Regions from separate parts of the Fictibacillus sp. EA-CB0309 genome, predicted to be linked through region 1. Evidence: riboswitches for the same ligand, from Rfam matches in the RefSeq annotation. Region 1 holds a riboswitch; the other holds the start of a gene.
The links. Region 1 has a riboswitch for glycine ahead of ACEWFH_RS02030 (amino acid permease). Riboswitches for the same ligand answer to the same signal wherever they lie in the genome.
Positions count from the first base shown of each region.

Region 1 (7,297 bases):
GAACGGTGATGAGCAAAATGGGATATTATGATGACGATTATGAATCCTCATCTCGACAAAAAGGAAACCGCGGAGGAAAGTTTCTACCAGCTTTGCTAGGAGCGATTCTAGGTGGTTTGCTTGTTTTATTTACAGTACCTGCACTAGGAGGAGCTGGTCTCTTGCCGGATAATCTGTATCCTCCGAATGAAGAGGAAAACGGCTTAGGCACTGACGAAAATGCGGTTGAGAGAAACGTTGATGTTGATCTTACTACAAATGTAACAGATGCTGTAGATAAAGCTTCTGGTGCCGTGGTGGAGGTCGTTAACATTCAACAGACGGACTTCTGGAGCCAGCAGCCAGCGGGTACAGGATCAGGTGTTATTTATAAAAAAGAAGGCAACAAAGCGTACGTCGTAACAAACCATCACGTTGTTGAAGATGCGAATCAGATTGAAATCACATTAAGCAACGGTTCAAAATTAAAAGGAACGCTTCGCGGTTCAGATCCTCTGATGGATTTGGCTGTTGTTGAAATTGATGGCAGCAAAGTAGACAGTGTCGCTGAATTTGGGGTATCGGGTGACCTTAAACGCGGAGAACCTGCGATTGCAATCGGTAATCCGTTAGGAAACTTCCCTGGCTCTGTTACACAAGGGATCGTATCAAGTGCTGACCGCTCTATTCCCATTGATCTTGATCAAGACGGCAATCCTGATTGGCAAGCAGAAGTTATTCAGACCGATGCAGCCATTAATCCAGGTAACAGCGGTGGAGCGTTAATTAATATTGCGGGTCAGGTGATCGGCATTAACTCTTCTAAGATTGCTCAGAATGAAGTAGAGGGAATTGGATTCGCTATTCCTTCAGATGTAGCAAAACCAATTATCGAAGACCTTGAGAAATATGGTGAGACGAGAAGACCATTCTTGGGTGTTAACATCATTCCGCTTTCTCAAGTGAATACGTATCAGCGTGAACAAACGCTTAAGATTCCAAACAGTGTCAAAGATGGTGTCGTTGTAATGGAAATCACGCCAGCTTCTCCAGCGGCTCGAGCGGGAATGAAGGAAATGGATGTTATTACGGAGATGGGTGGAGAGAAGATTAAGGATCCAGTCGCTCTTCGTAAGTTCCTTTACACGAAAGCTAAAATTGGTGATGAAGTCGATGTAACGTTCTATCGTGATGGTAAGAAACAGACCGTCAAAGTTGAGTTGAGCGGTGGAAGACAAACGCAATAAATGTGATGAACAGGGGGCTTATGGTTTCCCTGTTTTTTTGTTTTGTTAGGCTTCGATGTCTTTGAAAGAGGTTGATTTCCGTTCCAGGCTGCTCGCTTTCCGCGGGGCAGTCGGTGAGCCCTTGCCGCTATGCGCCCTAAAGGGTCTCACCTGACCGCTTGTCCCGCAGGAGTCTCGCACCTTGCACTACAATCAACTTGGCAAAGAAGAGAATGAATAATAAAATCTTAAAGCAACACCCTGTTAGAGAAGAGTTTTTATTTCTACTACTTTGATGCTTTGTACTGATTTTTGGTTCAAGGTGTTTGCTTCTGGTTGTTTCATAAAACTGTTAAGCGGTTTGCATGTTACGAGGAGTGTTTAAAGTTGTTGAAGTTGGCTCCACATGTGGACAACTTTATTTGAAGGAGATTGTTTACACACAGACGTAAGTTCATTAGTGTAAGAAGAAGCATTGTGGATAAGTAAGGAGTGAAGATTTTGATAATTATTTGCTGTAAAGAGCATGCAGAGCTTGCGATTGACATCATTGTGGATGAATTTGAAACACCGCCTGTTGTGGAGTTACTAACAGAAAATAGTGAGTTATCAACAGGTTGTGAATACTGCAGCAACGACGGTACATATAAAGTATCGAACATATGAACGCCTACAATATATGGCCTTAAATGTGCATATGTGGATAAGTTCTGGGGATAACTTATTTGAAAGGAAGTTTTCAACAAGTGAATATATCAATCGTATCGGTAGGAAAGTTAAAAGAAAAATACTTGAAGTTAGGTATTGATGAATACTTAAAAAGACTAGGGCCGTATGCCAAAGTTGAAATTATAGAAGTTCCTGATGAAAAAGCACCTGAAACTTTAAGTGATCAAGAGATGATCATGGTTAAAAATGCTGAAGGTGAAAGGATTTTAGCAAAGATCGGGCAAGATGTGCATGTCATTGCAATGGCGATTGAAGGAAAGGCCGTTTCATCGGAAGACTTGGCTAAAAATTTGGATCAGCTTGCAACCTATGGGAAAAGCAAAGTAGCCTTCGTCATTGGAGGATCGTTGGGGTTAAGTGACGCTGTTATGAAGCGCGCGAATGAGAAGATTTCGTTTGGAAAGATCACTTATCCGCATCAATTGATGAAACTTGTTCTTGTTGAGCAGATTTATCGGGCTTTTCGGATTAATCGGGGAGAACCGTATCATAAGTAAATGATGCATGGCTTTTAATCTACACTGGGTTAACATTTGACAAAACCCAAAATCCATAATAGTATTAAAAACTATTCAGAACTACTTAAATTTAATAGATAGCAAGCTATGATTGCTGTGGGTCGTACTACAGCAGGAGCAGCTTCTGGAGAGACCGCTTGTTAAGCGGCGCCGAAGGGTTCACAATCTCAGGCAAACGGACAGAAGAGTATTGAATTTTGACATTGTTGTGCCTGTTATTTATAGCGCATTGAATGCTTTTTTCATATTCTAATGTACAAGAGATTGGAGAATTTTCCAGTCTCTTTTTTTCGTTTGATTTGCATCTTAGAAGGAGGATTCATACGTGTCACAGCAAGAGTTGAAGAGGGATTTGGCTAACCGTCATGTGCAGCTGATTGCCATTGGCGGAACAATTGGTACGGGGTTATTTTTAGGTTCAGGAAAAGCGATTCAGCTTGCCGGGCCGTCTGTTATATTTGCTTATTTAATCGTTGGGATCGCGTTGTTTTTCATGATGAGAGCGCTAGGGGAACTGCTGCTTTCGAACGCAGGTTATGAGTCGTTTACCGATATTGCAGAGGACTATCTTGGTCCGCGAGCTGCTTTCATCACAGGCTGGACGTATTGGTTCTGCTGGATCATGACAGCAATGGCCGATGTGATTGCTGTCGGTGTTTACGTGCAATATTGGTTTGACATACCGCAGTGGGTTCCGGCGATTGTCAGTTTGCTTCTTTTACTTGGGCTCAACCTTTTAACAGTTAAGCTTTTCGGGGAATTGGAGTTTTGGTTTGCTCTAATCAAGGTGGTTACGATTCTCGCGTTAATTGTAATTGGGGTTGTTTTACTAGTGATAGGTTATCAGACTGATGCGGGAACCGTCTCAATGAACAATCTGTGGAACCATGGAGGTCTGTTTCCCAATGGGATGACCGGATTCTTACTATCGTTCCAGATGGTTGTGTTCGCGTTTGTGGGAGTGGAATTGGTCGGTGTGGCGGCAGCAGAAACGTCTGATCCTAGAAAAAATATTCCGTCTGCGATCAATAAGATTCCACTTCGAATTCTGTTTTTCTACGTTGCCGCATTGATTGTGCTCCTTTGCATCAATCCCTGGACTCAATTAAACGCAGCGGAAAGTCCGTTCGTTAAAACGTTCAGCTTAATAGGGATTCCGCTTGCGGCTGGAATTATTAATTTCGTTGTCCTGACATCCGCGGCATCTGCGTGTAACAGCGGATTGTTTTCGACTAGCCGCATCCTGTTTACGTTGAGCAAGAGTGAACAGGCTCCTCAATCTTTTAAGAAACTGACTAAAAATCATGTGCCTGGAAACGCGCTATGGGTATCTGCTTTTGTCGTTTCAGTAGGAGCGCTCCTGAGCAAACTGGTTCCGGAGCAGGCTTTTGGCATTGTAACCACGATCAGTGCCATTTGTTTTATCTGGGTGTGGAGCGTCATCTTAATTAGTCATATCAAATATTGTAAAAATCGTTCGGATCTGCACAAAAAGTCAGCATTTAAAGCACCTTTTGCTCCGTTCATTAACTATGTGGTTCTAGCGCTATTCGGGCTGATCCTGATTGTGTTGCTCGTTGCAGATGCTACTCGTCCAGCGTTATTGCTGACACCTTTGTGGTTTATTTTATTATTTATACTGTATTCGTCCAAAAATTCAACGAAACGGCTGCGTGAAGTGGACATCGATCTAAAATAGGTTCACGGCCCTTATTTTTAGAGCATAGGATAGCTGTAAATTACGAAAAAATAGGTGATCCGATGAAAGAGCCTTCCGTTGTTTACAGTGAAATTCCTTTTATAGCAAGCTATGAAAACACATTGAGTCAGAATGAATGCCAACAATTGATGGATATGGCTAAAGAAAATCTAAAGCCGTCGACGGTCGTAGGGGCGTCAAACACACGAAAGTCAGATCAAGCGTGGCTTCCTCATCATTTAAATGAAACGGTTCAACAAATAACAGAACGCATTTCGTCCATCGTAGGGCAGCCGCTCAGTCATGCAGAACAATTACAAGTTGTTAGGTATCAAGTTGGAGGGAAATTTGATGCCCATTTCGACACATTTAGTCCTTCCACCCAGTTAGGAAGAACGTATTTATCAAATGGGGGACAACGAATCGTTACAGCACTTCTCTATTTAAACTCTGTAACTGATGGAGGAGGAGAAACGTTTTTTCCAGCTTTAAAATTTGAGGTAGCTCCTTCACAAGGGAATATGCTCGTTTTTGAAAATTGCATCAAGCATACAGATCAGCCACACCCACTTTCCTTTCATGGGTCTCGTCCATTAACAGCAGGAGAAAAGTGGATTGCTACTCTGTGGTTTAGAGAAAAGCCACGACATTAATCGAAAACAATTAAGGCCAGAGATTTTGCTAAATCTCTGGCCTTTTCTAGCTTTTTAAAAATAGTATTTTGAAAATCCATCAACTACTCATTTGTTTGTTTAACATCGAAACGATCAGCGTCCATCACTTTTACCCATGCTGCGATAAAGTCGCGAACGAATTTTTCTTTGTTGTCATTTTGTCCATACACTTCAGCTAAAGCACGAAGTTCTGAGTTTGATCCGAAAACAAGGTCAAAGCGGGATGCTGTACGTTTCACTTCGCCTGTCTTACGGTCGCGGCCTTCATATTGGTTGAAGCCCGTTAATTTCCACTCAATGCCCATATCAAGCAAGTTCACGAAAAAGTCGTTCGTTAACGTGCCTACACGGTCCGTGAATACGCCGTGTTTTGTGCCATCATAGTTTGTCCCAAGAACACGCATACCGCCGAGAAGGACTGTCATTTCAGGTGCAGATAGACCGAGTAGCTGAGCTTTGTCTACGAGCATTTCTTCAGGGCTCGTAGAGTATTCTTTCTTCTGATAGTTGCGGAATCCATCAGATACAGGCTCTAACACATCAAATGTATCGGCATCTGTTTGCTCTTGTGTTGCATCACCGCGTCCAGGTGTAAATGGAACCGTTACATCGAAGCCTGCATCTTTTGCTGCTTTTTCAACGGCTGCGCTTCCTCCGAGAACAATTAAGTCGGCTAGACTTACCTTCGTGTCGAGCTGGTTTTGAATATCTTGATAGATTCCTAGAACTTTCTCCAGCTGTGCAGGTTCGTTTGCTTCCCAATCTTTTTGAGGTGCCAGACGAATGCGTGCACCGTTTGCTCCTCCACGCATATCAGAATTGCGGTATGTGCTTGCTGAAGCCCAAGCGGTTTTTACGAGTTCGCTCACTGTTAATCCTGAATTTAAGATTTTTTCTTTTAGTGCTGCTATATCTGACGGTGATAAATCATAATCAACATTTGGAACAGGATCCTGCCAGATGAGTTCTTCTTCTGGAACCTCTGGACCTAAATATCGAACTTTTGGTCCCATGTCACGGTGAAGCAATTTAAACCAAGCCCGTGCGAAGGCATCAGCAAACTCATCTGGGTTCTCGTAATAACGGCGGGAAATTTTTTCATAGTCTGGATCCCTACGTAATGCCATATCCGCTGTTGTCATCATCGTTTTCACTTTAATAGAAGGATCTTCGGCATCAGGAGCCATATGCTCTTCCGTCATATCGATAGGTGTCCATTGATATGCACCTGCAGGACTTTTTGTTAACTCCCACTCGTAGCCGAACATTAGGTCGAAGTAGCCGTTATCCCACTTAGTTGGGTTTGACGTCCAAGCTCCTTCTACACCACTGGAGATGGTGTCGCGTCCTTTTCCGCTTCCGTGTTTGCTCAGCCAACCGAAGCCTTGTGTCTCAAGGTTTGCCGCTTCCGGATCGTCCCCAACAAGAGAAGGGTCACCTGCGCCGTGCGCTTTTCCAAAAGTATGTCCGCCGGCTATAAGGGCAACCGTTTCTTCGTCATTCATCGCCATGCGACTAAACGTATCACGAATATCACGGGCACTTGCCAGTGGATCGGGTTTTCCGTTCGGCCCTTCTGGATTCACGTAGATCAGACCCATCTGTACGGCTGCTAGTGGCTTTTCTAGCTCACGGTCGCCGGAATAACGGTTGTCCGCTAACCATTCTTTTTCCGTACCCCAATACACGTCTTCTTCTGGGTGCCATATATCTTCACGTCCGCCAGCAAAACCAAATGTTTTTAACCCCATGGATTCAATGGCCACGTTACCTGTTAAAACAAGCAAGTCCGCCCACGAGATCTTATTTCCATACTTTTGTTTGATTGGCCATAAAAGACGGCGTGCTTTATCAAGATTAACGTTATCAGGCCAGCTGTTTAGTGGTGCAAAACGCTGTGATCCTGATGCGCTGCCTCCACGTCCGTCAGCTGTTCGGTATGTACCTGCAGCATGCCAAGACATACGGATGAAGAATGGACCGTAGTGACCGTAGTCAGCTGGCCACCAATCCTGGCTGTCTGTCATCAACTCATGAAGATCTTTTTTCAGCGCATCGTAATCCAGCTTAGAGAATTCTTCGCGATAATTAAAGTCATCTCCCATCGGATTTGATTTTTTGTCATGTTGGCGCAGAACATTTAAATTGAGCTGGTTCGGCCACCATTCTTTATTTGTCGTACCACGAGGAGCTGTCGACGTTGTAATTGCACTATCTTTGTGGTGGGTAACAGGACATTGGCCTGCAGACGTATGCTCTTTTTGATCGGGCTTATTGTTGTTTTCCATTACAATTCTCCTTCCTATTTTGGAACACAAAATTGCAAACATTACAAAGCCATGATGTAAAATTTTAGATTATTATGATAATTATTATTATAGAGGACAGAAATGTGGATTCAAAGCGTAATGCACTTTGAGTATTAATTTCTGGATTTCCAATGAAAAAGGGAAGTACGGAGAAACATCTCAT
Region 1 is NZ_CP169271.1:326,634-333,930, forward strand. Features, by position in the region: gene ACEWFH_RS02010 (S1C family serine protease) at 18-1,226, shown strand; gene ACEWFH_RS02015 (hypothetical protein) at 1,272-1,406, opposite strand; gene ACEWFH_RS02020 (CxxH/CxxC protein) at 1,707-1,871, shown strand; gene rlmH (23S rRNA (pseudouridine(1915)-N(3))-methyltransferase RlmH) at 1,952-2,431, shown strand; glycine riboswitch at 2,567-2,645, shown strand; gene ACEWFH_RS02030 (amino acid permease) at 2,778-4,151, shown strand; gene ACEWFH_RS02035 (prolyl hydroxylase family protein) at 4,214-4,804, shown strand; gene katG (catalase/peroxidase HPI) at 4,888-7,113, opposite strand.

Region 2 (7,297 bases), 1.4 Mb from region 1:
AGCCTTGTGCGATTCCAAAAGGCTGTGCATCACCTACAACGATATCTGCCCCAAACTTCCCAGGGGAGTTAGTGCGCCTAAAGCTAACGGATTTGAAGAAACAACAAACATCCCTTTTGCTCCATGAACGATTTCTTCAATCTCTTTTAACGGTTCGATCTGACCGAAGAAGTTTGGATATTGCACGATCACACATGCCGTTTCTTCATCCACCTCAGCACGCAAGGCGTTGAGTGACGTCATTCCGTCTTCCATTTCAACTTCAACCACTTCTAAATGCTGTCCTTTAGCATATGTCTTCAGAACATCACGAGATTCTGGATGAACGGACTTGGAAACAACGATCTTCTTTCTGCGCGTTTGCGCTGCTGACAATAGACCTGCTTCAGCAAGTGAAGTTCCGCCATCATACATGGAAGAGTTAGCAACATCCATACCTGTTAATTCACAGATCATCGTTTGAAACTCGAAGATCGCTTGAAGTTCACCTTGAGAAATCTCAGGTTGGTAAGGTGTATATGCTGTGTAAAACTCAGAACGCAGAAGCATATGGTTAACGATTGATGGAGTGTAATGATCGTAAACTCCTGCTCCTAGGAATGATGCATATTCTTTTGTATTTTTGTTTAACGCAGCCAATCGGCCCATTTCCTTAACTAGCTCAGGTTCAGACAATGCTTCCTCAATTTGTAAGCGTCCTTTAAAACGAACTTCTTCTGGAATATCCTGAAAAAGATCTTCTGTCGTTTCAATTCCAATCGTTTCAAGCATTTCCTTTTATCTTGGTCTGTCATTGGCAAATAGCGGAACGTCATGGTTTCTCCTCCTTAAGAACTCTATTTTCCTCGTTTATAAAATGGTGAAGTGACTACTTTTGCTTTTAAGCGCTTTTGGCGAATCTGTACTTCGACTTCGGTACCAAGCTCTGTATACTCTTTTTCGAGCAAAGCAAGGCCTAGATTCTTCTTCAGTGTTGGCGATTGTGTACCGGTAGTAACTTCACCGATCTTCACATCACCTTTGTATACTTCATAATGAGAACGCGGGATACCTTTATCGATCATTTCAATGCCGACAAGCTTCCTTGGTGCCCCATTCTTCTTTTGTTCTGCCAGTACTTCTTTTCCGATAAAATCTTCTTCTTTATCTGTTTTTACAGCGAATCCGATTCCTGCTTCTATTGGAGTGATCTCTTTTGTAAGTTCTTGACCGTATAGAGCGAGCTTAGCTTCAAAACGAAGCGTGTCACGCGCACCAAGTCCTGCTGGAAGCAAACCATCTTCACTGCCAGCTTCAAGAATGGATCTCCACAATTTTTCAGCATGTTCAGTTTTCAAATAAATCTCAAACCCGTCTTCACCTGTGTAGCCTGTTCGAGAAACAAGAGCAGATATTCCAGCTAATGAAACATCTTCTTTAAAACGGAAGAATCCGATCTCAGAAAGGTTTGTATCCGTAAGCTTTTGTAAAATTTCTTCTGCTTGTGGTCCTTGAATAGCGAGTTGCGCATATTCAGGAGACACATTCACAAGTTCTACACCTTCAGGCTTTTTGCTCATAAGCCATTCGAAATCTTTTTCAATATTTGAGGCATTCACAACGAGCAAGTAATCGTTATCATTTCTTTTATAAATTAAAAGGTCATCTACTGTACCGCCGTTTTCATAGCACATAGCCGTATATTGCGCTTGGCCGTTTTGAAGTTTGGAAACATCATTTGTCATCGTATATTGCAAGAACGATAATGCGTTAGGTCCTCTTACATCAAATTCTCCCATGTGAGATACATCGAATAGACCTGCTTTTGTTCTTACAGCCTCGTGTTCCTCTTTGATACTTGAGAACTGAACAGGCAATTCCCAACCACCAAAATCAATTACTTTTCCACCGTGTTCTTTGTATGTTTCGAATAGCGGTGTTCGTAACAATGTAGCCATGTGAATTCCTCCTTTTTCATACTTAAAAATTTTCGGACTTTTCTGGACAAAAAAAGGACAGAAAGACCCCTTCAAAATGGGATCCTCTGTCCTGCAACCTGTAAGTTTCTCAGTATAGCTTCCTGAGTTTCTTCGTTGGTGGCTTTCATCTATTAAAAAGCACTCTCCAGAGATGCGTCTAGCAAGAGTCTTTTTGCCTGAGAGTTTCACAATTGTTTGCTCCTTCGGCGCTGCTAACGCAGTCTCTCCTCTTACTTTCATTCGCGAGTATGTTATTGTCCAAGGTCGCACATACTATTACTATGTTTACTACATTATTATCCTATCATTTTTACAAATGGAATGGCAACGAACTTTTTTAAAGAAAGGAAATCCGTTATGAAAATCGACGTTCAGTTTCAGCAAGATTGGCATGATGACTTTTTTAAGCGTGTGGAAGAAGATGGACCTTGGGCCAATTGGGATATGTATAACTTGGCGCTCGAGGCAGAGAATCATTTGGCAATTCCTGATTTTCTAGGACTTCAAGCTCCGAACCATCTCCCACAGATGACTTTTTTGCCACATCAGCTGGACGTTGCAACAACCGTTATTGAACAAATGAACGGAAAAGCAATATTAGCAGATGAGGTTGGGCTAGGGAAAACGATAGAAGCAGGATTAATTCTCAAAGAATATATGATTCGTCGTTTAGCGAAAAAGATTCTGATTCTTGTTCCCGCATCACTTGTTATTCAGTGGACAAACGAATTGAATCAAAAGTTCTTTATCCCTGCTATTGCACAGAAAAAGCTTACGTCTGGGAACAATGCGACGTTGTTGTATCTTCTATTGATACTGCCAAGCGCGCTCCCCACCGTGATATCGTGCTAAATCAGGATTATGATCTCGTTATTATAGATGAAGCACACAAACTCAAAAACAAAAAAACAAAAAACTATGAATTTGTACAGTTGTTAAAAAAGAAGTTCTGTTTATTGTTAACCGCTACTCCTGTACAAAATAGAGTTGAGGAGATTTTTAATCTTGTATCTCTATTGAAACCAGGACACCTCGGAAACAGAGAGAACTTTGATAAAGACTTTAAAGAAGATAAGTATTCCCTTAAGAATGAAGAGAAGTTAAAGCAACTTGTTAACAAAGTAATGGTACGTAACAGACGTGAAGAAACCGGTCTAAAATGGCCGAAACGCCTTGTTAAAACCATACCTATTACATTATCAAAAACCGAACGTGATCTATATGATGAAATTTCAAAACTGAAACGAGACCCATACTTTGATCGAAGTAAGTTCTCAATCGTTACATTGCAGCGTGAAGCATGCAGTTCTCGAGAAGCTGTATTTTTAACACTTAAAAACATGTTGCAAAAAGAGGTACCTTCGACGTTGATGGAGAACCGGATCGTTGACTTAATGAAAAAAATCGAAATGGTCGACCAAAATTCCAAAGCTCTAAAAGCATTGGAACTCATCCAATCGATCGATTCCAAGGTCATTATTTTTACAGAGTATCGCGCTACTCAATTGTACTTACAGTGGTTTTTACAGCAGCACGGCATCTCTTCAGTACCTTTTAGGGGCGGGTTTAAAAGAAGCAAAAAGGATTGGATGACCCACCTCTTTAGAACACGCGCTCAAGTGTTAATCGCAACTGAAGCAGGGGGAGAAGGAATTAACCTTCAATTCTGTCAGCATATTATCAACTATGATCTACCATGGAACCCGATGCGGATCGAACAGCGAATCGGACGTATCCACCGTATTGGCCAGCAAGGGGATGTTCATATCTACAACTTTGCAACTCAAAACACAATAGAGGAACATATCTTAAATCTGCTATACAACAAAATTAACCTATTTGAAAGTGTTATTGGAGAGCTCGATGAGATTTTAACAAAATTTGAGATCAAGAACATAGAGCGACATATAGCAGACATCATGAACACGTCTGATAGTGAAGGTGAGATCCGAGTGAAGATGGATAATCTTGCTTCCTTAATCAACTTGGATGGCGGGATCAAGCAGAAAGGATGGGAAGAGCATGCAGCAGCACGAGATACATCGCTTTCTTGAACGATATTTTGATGCAAATGAATGCCGGATTCTTGAAAAAAACTTTAGTTATATGAAAGTCCAATTGACCACAGAACTGGACAAAGTCTTAATGAATCGCCCGTTCTACTGGCATTATCTTGAGAAAACCGGTGGTACACCAAATCCGATGACGTTAACACTTGTAACAGGACAACAGCAAGCACCTGATGGAAAAGGCGAGTTTATCCATTTTGGGTCACCACGACTTCACCAAATCTTTGGATCGACGAAGAAACTCGCGTCTTTTATTCGGCTGTATGAATCTGTCCCACAACAAGGAGCACAAGTACCGCTGCAACCATGGCTCTGCCTAAATGTTAAAGTCACCTATCAATGTGATCAAAAGAAAGACCGAGTACTTTCTTATGGTATTCAATTGATTAATGGAACAATTGAAGATCAATTTCATCAGCGTCTTCAAAAAATGTTATTAACGAAAAGGATTCCGGATTTTTGTTATACACTTTCTCCATTTATTAAGCCTCAGAGTGCAATCAAACGATTGGAGAACAAAATCCAAGAAGTGATTGATGCAGATAACCACACGTGGGCAGAGGATGCGAGAAGCCGTTGGAAAGAAGATCAGGATTTATTGGAGAGCTTTTATGAGGATTCTCTCACGAAGCCAGAAGCGTATCACGTAGAAAAAGAAGCACTCCGTACGCAGTACGAGCCGAAAATTATCGTAGAGATCATAAACGGGGGCTCTTTTACCTTTCATGATGTCTGTTTTCGCAAACTTTGTTGCAGTGTCACACCTTCCCGCCTGACCCGCAGGAGTCTCGCACCTTCCACTACAAACAAGTGTTCAAAGAAGACAATAAAAAAAAGGAAAAGCAACAATCCTTTAAAAAACAGACTTCATAATACAATGTAAATAAGAGCCAGGTTCTGTACCCGGCTCTTCCTTTTTCCAGCCAATCCCTATTTTCTTCTTTTTTACGAAATGCTAACCCAAGCGCCATTGGAACAACACCAAACAAATAAGTGAGTATTGGCTCTCTTTTATTTTTTTAGAAATTCGCCTTTCCTTTCTTACGGCTTTTGGTTCATCCAAATATTTAACAATTTTTTGTGTAAGAATTTTAATAACGTCTGTACCTGCAGCCATTGACAAAACTCCTTTTGATTACATTCACTTCTTAGTTTTGTCTAATTGCTCCATATTTAAACGATTTAACTTCTCTAGAATTTCATGACACACTTCTTCAGTAGTGAAATGATCAGTGACGATCTCAATATCACTTCTTTCATAATGCTTACTTCTCTCATCAAAAAGCGCCTGTACTTCCTCTTTCGTTCGAGTTAATAATAAAGGTCTTTTATTTCTTTCGTCTTCTTTCATCAGCCTATTCCACAGAACCGGAAAACTTGTCTTTAAGTAGATGACGATCCCTTTACTTTTCATGTAGGACAGATTTTCTTCCCTTACGACTGCCCCGCCTCCAGTCATCACTACAGCATGCTCGAGCGGCAGTTGTCGAATGGCAAGTGATTCATAATTTCGGAACGCTTCTTCACCTTCGTTGTGAAAGATTTCCTTTATGGTCTTCCCTCTAAGTTTTTCAACGGTCGAATCAACGTCATAAGGCGGAACTTCTAACTGTTTAGAAAGTTGTTTCCCTACAGATGTTTTTCCGCAACCCATAAATCCGACTAAGTATATGATGTTCAAAATTCAACCCTCCACCCATTTTGTTACGCTTTTCTGTTTTACATTATAATACACTTTCGCTCTTCTTGTATGCTGTCGAGCTGTAACAGCATCAATATCAAACACAACTTCATCTTCTGACATTTTCGAGATCACTATTTGTATACGGCCTTCATTCACATTCAATAGGTGCTCTGAAGGAAAGTAAACGACAACATCAACCAATTCAGAAGCGCGGTCAACAGCTTGCTGTAAAAGACGAACTTGAAGCATTTGTTCTTCTTGCAAATAAACAAACTCTCGTTCAGAAAACACATTCTCTGTAACAAAACTAAAGAAGATCAGGATCATAAAACAAAGAGTAACAACAAGGGGATACACGAATCCTCTTTCATTCATTATTCTAATCTCCTAAAAACACGTATAAATTCTTTTCCTTGTGCATCCCTTAGAGTTATTTTAATAAATTTTTCAGATGTGTACGTCACTACCATATCTTGAACATTTTGTACCCACACTTCATGTCCTAACCCATTCACTTGTTTACGTATAAGAGAATGATATTTTGTAAAACTTAGTTCATCACCCGTCGTTTGAGTAATGTACAACCCGTTGTTTCTTACTTCAATCGATTTCCTTCTCTCACTTCTTTACCTAACATAGAAAAAAATAATGCTGTTTCTTCAAGTAGGATTGAAGGTGGATGTCTCTGAATGGGGAAAAGCAGCAACGGGATGAGTGAGGCAAGTACAAGCAGAACGCCAAGTGCAATAATTGCTTCTATAAGGGAATGACCATCTTTATTAAGAAACCGTTTAGTAAGAACTTGCACAGGTTTGGTACTCTTTATCGTTAGAACCTTGAAACGCAATACATATTTCATACTCATCTGTAACACCTTTTCTTGTTAATAGGTGATAACGTATACCTTCTTGGGTCCACTCTTTTTCTGTCACCGGCCCTTCATCCGCACTATATATTGCAGCGGCTAAATCTACTTCTGTCATAGCGTATAAAAGTTCTTTAGAGGTTTTTTGTTCTTGATAAGCGACATGGATGAAAGGTAAACAGATGGAACACACTGCGGAGATCAGCAAAACGCTTAGCATGGCTTCAAGTAATAGATAGCCTTTAGAGTTTCGTAACATAAAACTTTCCTTTACCAATCTGAAATACCATCTTATACGTACCATTTGCAGAATGAATGTAGATTGTTCCTGCTCGACTAATATTTCCGTATTGATTAAACTGAATCGTTAAAAGGATTGTAAAGCTTTCAAAACGTATGTGTTCTGGAAAAGTTCGTTTTAGTGGCTCACGTAAACCGTTTCCCCTTACTTCATATACATGAGTCTTGTTGTCAATGGACAAATTATAAATTCGATTTTCATTGATCGCTTTTTGCTGCATATGAACGATGTCTTTTTGGAAGGATCGTAAAAAGTATTCTGTTTCTCTATTTTTCCTAAACGTGTCAAACGCAGGATAAGCAATTGCGCCAATTGTTGCGATTATCATCAATGCGATTACCATTTCGATTAAACTAAACCCCTGTTGATTGCTCAACGGATGTTTGTGCTTACTCACTACTCACACTAACAATTCCCTCG
Region 2 is NZ_CP169271.1:1,726,475-1,733,771, reverse strand. Features, by position in the region: partial or broken gene gcvPA (aminomethyl-transferring glycine dehydrogenase subunit GcvPA) at 1-771, opposite strand, end outside; gene gcvT (glycine cleavage system aminomethyltransferase GcvT) at 837-1,937, opposite strand; glycine riboswitch at 2,113-2,198, opposite strand; partial or broken gene ACEWFH_RS09615 (DEAD/DEAH box helicase) at 2,280-3,196, shown strand; gene ACEWFH_RS09610 (DEAD/DEAH box helicase) at 3,299-4,012, shown strand; partial or broken gene ACEWFH_RS09605 (YqhG family protein) at 3,981-4,745, shown strand; gene ACEWFH_RS09600 (YqzE family protein) at 4,983-5,144, opposite strand; gene ACEWFH_RS09595 (shikimate kinase) at 5,169-5,708, opposite strand; gene comGG (competence type IV pilus minor pilin ComGG) at 5,712-6,086, opposite strand; gene ACEWFH_RS09585 (competence type IV pilus minor pilin ComGF) at 6,086-6,295, opposite strand; gene ACEWFH_RS09580 (hypothetical protein) at 6,307-6,519, opposite strand; gene ACEWFH_RS09575 (hypothetical protein) at 6,503-6,835, opposite strand; gene comGD (competence type IV pilus minor pilin ComGD) at 6,819-7,274, opposite strand; gene comGC (competence type IV pilus major pilin ComGC) at 7,267-7,297, opposite strand, start outside.
Region 2: it holds a riboswitch for glycine, as region 1 does, so the genes downstream of both, gcvT (glycine cleavage system aminomethyltransferase GcvT) here and ACEWFH_RS02030 (amino acid permease) in region 1, are expected to answer to the same signal.